Regions from separate parts of the Streptomyces sp. NPDC048211 genome, predicted to be linked through region 2. Evidence: predicted binding sites of a transcription regulator. Region 2 holds the regulator's gene; the other holds the start of a gene.
What was found. Region 2 encodes HrcA, which represses chaperone genes, less so after heat shock. Its sites were predicted from a motif close to TTNGCACTCNGNNNNNCNGAGTGCNAA; they were not measured.

Region 1 (2,454 bases), on a different contig from region 2:
GACGCGCAGGCCCGTGGCGTCGTCCTCGGCAACCACACGCTGAACCACCGCTACATGCCGGGTCTCTCCCACGAGGAGCAGCAGCGGGAGATCTGCGACCAGCAGGACATCCTGGAGAAGCAGTACGGCGAGCGCCCCCGGCTCTTCCGGCCGCCGTACGGCAACTACAACGGCGACACCCTGCGCATCGCCAGGTCCTGCGGCATCACGGCCGTGCCGCTGTGGGCCGCGGAGGCGTTCCCCGACCACATGGAGTGGCGCGAGGAGGACCAGGACCTGCACCCCGGCGACATCATCCTCACGCACTTCCGGGGCAAGAAGGACTGGAAGGGCAGCATGCCCGACCTGATCCGGTCCGTCATGAAGGTCATCACGGACAAGGGTTACGCCGTGGCCCGGCTGGAGGACTACGTATGAGAAGGGCGCACCGGCTGCTGGCCGGGCTGCTGACCGCCGGTGCGCTCCTGACCGCCACCGCCGGCTGCGCACAGTCGGTGGACCCGATCGAGCGGCTGGGCCGCAAGGCCGCGCAGCGGGTGCGCCCGTCGCCGAGCGTCCCCCGGGCGCGGCCCGCGGCGGTGCGCGGTGATCACGGGGCGCCGGGGGCGATGGTCGTCGTCGCCTGCGGCCGCCCCGCGTCGGCAGGTGGTTCCGGGGTGCGCGAGCCGGTCCAGTGGTGGCCGGAGCGGTCCGGCGAAGGGGCCGCGGCGGACGCGGGGTGCGCGAGCCGGTAGTCGCTGTGCCATGCCGTGAGCTGCCGGTCCGGCGGGTCGCATGAGCATGCGGCCCCGTCGTACGGAACGGCGCGCGCGGTCCCCGCGTTGTCCCTACGGGGACCGGAACGTTGTACGGGCGCAGCCGTACGAGGAGGAGGGCCCCGGACGCCACGAGGGGCGTGAATTGGCACTCCGCTTGACCGAGTGCTAATCGCGGTCATAGTCTCAGTGCTGGCACTCCCCACTGGAGAGTGCCAGCAGTACTGTGCGACCGGCAGGTCCGGCACCCGCGACGACGGGCCCACCTGGTCGCCACCCCAAAGACTGATAACCCCGTGAGATCTCCGAAGGGGGAGACCGGATCGTGTCGACCAGCACCAAGGTTGCGATCAAGCCGCTCGAGGACCGCATTGTGGTCCAGCCGCTCGACGCCGAGCAGACCACGGCCTCCGGCCTGGTCATTCCGGACACTGCCAAGGAGAAGCCCCAGGAGGGCGTCGTCCTGGCCGTGGGCCCGGGCCGCTTCGAGAACGGCGAGCGCCTTCCGCTCGACGTCAAGACCGGCGATGTCGTGCTGTACAGCAAGTACGGCGGCACCGAGGTGAAGTACAACGGCGAGGAGTACCTCGTCCTCTCGGCTCGCGACGTGCTCGCGATCATCGAGAAGTAATTCACCCACGTTTGCTTCTGTTCTGCGCCCCTGGCCCCCTGCGAAATAACTAGCCGGGCGGCAGGGGCGCAGTTCTTGTTTTTGAGAGGACAGTTCAGCTCCATGGCGAAGATCCTGAAGTTCGACGAGGACGCCCGTCGCGCCCTCGAGCGCGGCGTCAACAAGCTTGCCGACACGGTGAAGGTGACGATCGGCCCCAAGGGCCGCAACGTCGTCATCGACAAGAAGTTCGGTGCGCCCACCATCACCAACGACGGTGTCACCATCGCGCGCGAGGTCGAGCTGGACGACCCGTACGAGAACCTCGGTGCCCAGTTGGTGAAGGAGGTGGCGACCAAGACCAACGACGTAGCCGGTGACGGTACGACCACCGCCACCGTCCTGGCCCAGGCGCTCGTCCGCGAGGGCCTGCGCAACGTGGCCGCGGGCGCGTCCCCGGCCGCCCTGAAGAAGGGCATCGACGCCGCGGTCAAGGCCGTGTCCGAGGAGCTCCTCGCGACCGCCCGCCCGATCGAGGACAAGTCCGACATCGCCGCCGTGGCCGCGCTCTCCGCGCAGGACACCCAGGTCGGCGAGCTCATCGCGGACGCGATGGACAAGGTCGGCAAGGACGGTGTCATCACCGTCGAGGAGTCCAACACCTTCGGTCTGGACCTCGACTTCACCGAGGGCATGGCCTTCGACAAGGGTTACCTGTCCCCGTACATGGTGACCGACCAGGAGCGTATGGAGGCCGTCCTCGACGACCCGTACATCCTGATCCACCAGGGCAAGATCGGCTCGATCCAGGAGCTGCTGCCGCTCCTGGAGAAGGTCATCCAGGCCGGTGCCTCCAAGCCGCTGCTGATCATCGCCGAGGACGTCGAGGGCGAGGCCCTGTCGACCCTGGTCGTCAACAAGATCCGTGGCACCTTCAACGCCGTCGCGGTGAAGGCCCCGGGCTTCGGTGACCGCCGCAAGGCCATGCTCGGCGACATCGCCACCCTCACCGGTGCGACCGTCATCGCCGAGGAGGTCGGCCTCAAGCTCGACCAGGCCGGTCTGGACGTGCTGGGCACCGCCCGTCGC
Region 2 (2,454 bases):
GCGGATGCGGCCGTCACCGGCGCACTCCGGGCACGGCGTCGGCACGACCGTGCCGAAGCCCTGGCACTGGGGGCAGGGCCGCGAGGTCATGACCTGGCCGAGGAACGACCGGGTGACCTGGGAGACCTCGCCGCGGCCGCGGCACATGTCACAGGTCTGGGCGGAGGTGCCGGGCGCGGCACCCTCGCCGCTGCAGGTCGTGCAGACTACGGCCGTGTCGACCTGGATGTCCTTGGTCGTACCGAAGGCCGACTCGGAGAGGTCGATCTCCAGCCGGATCATGGCGTCCTGGCCGCGGCGGGTGCGCGAACGGGGTCCGCGCTGCGACGCCGTGCCGAAGAACGCGTCCATGATGTCGGAGAAGTTGCCGAAGCCACCCTGTCCGAATCCGCCCGCGCCACCGCCTCCGGAGGCGGACAGCGGGTCGCCGCCGAGGTCGTAGACCTGTTTCTTCTGAGCGTCCGACAACACCTCGTAAGCGGCGTTGATCTCCTTGAACCGCTCCTGGGTCTTCGGATCGGGGTTCACATCCGGGTGCAGCTCGCGGGCGAGCCTCCGGAAGGCCTTCTTGATCTCGTCCTGTGAAGCGTCGCGGCGCACGCCGAGTACGGCGTAGTAGTCCGTGGCCACTTACGACTCCGCCAGGATCTGTCCGACGTAACGTGCCACTGCGCGTACCGCTCCCATCGTTCCGGGGTAGTCCATGCGGGTCGGTCCGACCACGCCGAGTTTGGCGACTGCCTCGTCGCCCGAACCGTAGCCGACCGCGACGACGGACGTGGAGTTGAGCCCCTCGTGGGCGTTCTCGTGCCCGATACGTACGGTCATGCCCGAGTCCTTGGCCTCACCGAGCAGCTTCAGCAGCACGACCTGCTCCTCCAATGCCTCCAGCACCGGCCGGATCATCACAGGGAAGTCGTGCCCGAAACGGGTGAGGTTGGAGGTGCCGCCGATCATCAGCCGCTCCTCCGTCTCCTCGACGAGGCATTCGAGGAGGATCGAGAGCACGGTGGACACGGTTCCCCGGTCCTCGCTCTCGAAGGATTCCGGCAGGTCCTGCACCAGCTGCGGGACGTCCGCGAAACGGCGTCCCACGACCCGGCTGTTGAGCCGGGCCCGCAGGTCGGCGAGAGAGGTCTCACCGAACGGCGCGGGGCAGTCGACCAGCCGCTGTTCGACCCGGCCGGTGTCCGTGATCAGCACGAGCATCAGCCGGGCGGGGGCCAGGGACAGCAGTTCCACGTGCCGCACCGTCGAGCGGGTCAGCGAGGGGTACTGCACGACGGCGACCTGCCGGGTCAGCTGCGCGAGCAGCCGTACGGTACGTCCCACGACATCGTCGAGGTCGACCGCGCCGTCGAGGAAATTCTGAATGGCACGGCGCTCCGGCGACGACAGGGGCTTGACGCCCGCGAGCTTGTCGACGAAGAGCCGGTAACCCTTGTCCGTCGGGATGCGTCCCGCGCTGGTGTGCGGCTGGGCGATGAAGCCCTCGTCCTCCAGCACCGCCATGTCGTTGCGGACGGTGGCCGGGGAGACCCCCAGCTTGTGCCGCTCCGTGAGCGCCTTGGAGCCGACGGGCTCCTCGGTGCCGACATAGTCCTGGACGATGGCGCGCAGCACTTCGAGTCTGCGTTCGCTGAGCATCGCGCACACCTCCAGCTGTGTACCTCGGTGGTTCTCGGGCCGTTCCCGGGTCTGTTCCTGGCACTCTGTGCGTACGAGTGCCAGCAATCCCCCGGCCAGTGTACGGCGACGGGGTAGCCCCCTAGCAAGGGCGACCGGCCACGCTACCGCGAGACTGCGCAGGTCGTTGCCGATAGCGTCGTCGTATGGACGCCTCTTGGGAAGAGTTCGGCTGGGAGCGACTCGGACACGGAGTGGGCCGACGGCGCCTTCCCGTGTGGGATGCAACGGTCGCACTGGTGGCCGGAACCGACGGGGTGCTGCTCTGCGACACCGGATCGTCACTCCGTGAAGCGGTGGAAGTGCGCGTCCAGGCGCAGTCGCTGCTGGGCCGGAGGGTGACACATATCGCACTCAGCCACCCCCATTTCGATCACGTGCTGGGTACGGCGGCCTTCGCCGGGACACAGGTGTACGGCGCTCTGGGCATGGCCGACGTGCTGCGGGGCGGGGCGGACGAGCTGCACGCCGACGCGGTCCGGCAGGGCCTGGCCGAGCAGGACGCGGCCGAGTCCGCCGATGTGCTGGTGGCGCCCCGTCACGAGGTGTGCGCCGAATGGACGCTCGATCTGGGCGGCGGGCGCGAGGTGCTGCTCGTGAACGCGGGTCCGGCGCACAGCGGCCAGGATCTGGCGGTGCTGGTCCCCGGGGCCCCCGGCTCGCCCGCGATCGTGTTCTGCGGCGACCTGGTCGAGGAGTCCGGCGAACCGCAGGCGGGTCCCGACGCCTTCCCCGCGCGCTGGCCGGCGGCGCTCGACCGGCTGCTGG

Region 1: a site for HrcA is predicted at 901-927, ahead of groES (co-chaperone GroES). Genes of this name have one in related genera too.

What each region holds. Positions count from the first base shown of each region.
Region 1 is NZ_JBIDAD010000001.1:314,978-317,431, forward strand. It holds gene ACGFZA_RS01540 (polysaccharide deacetylase family protein) at 1-417, shown strand, start outside; gene ACGFZA_RS01545 (hypothetical protein) at 414-734, shown strand; gene groES (co-chaperone GroES) at 1,078-1,386, shown strand; gene groL (chaperonin GroEL) at 1,489-2,454, shown strand, end outside.
Region 2 is NZ_JBIDAD010000004.1:190,312-192,765, reverse strand. It holds gene dnaJ (molecular chaperone DnaJ) at 1-630, opposite strand, end outside; gene hrcA (heat-inducible transcriptional repressor HrcA) at 631-1,647, opposite strand; gene ACGFZA_RS17150 (MBL fold metallo-hydrolase) at 1,833-2,454, shown strand, end outside.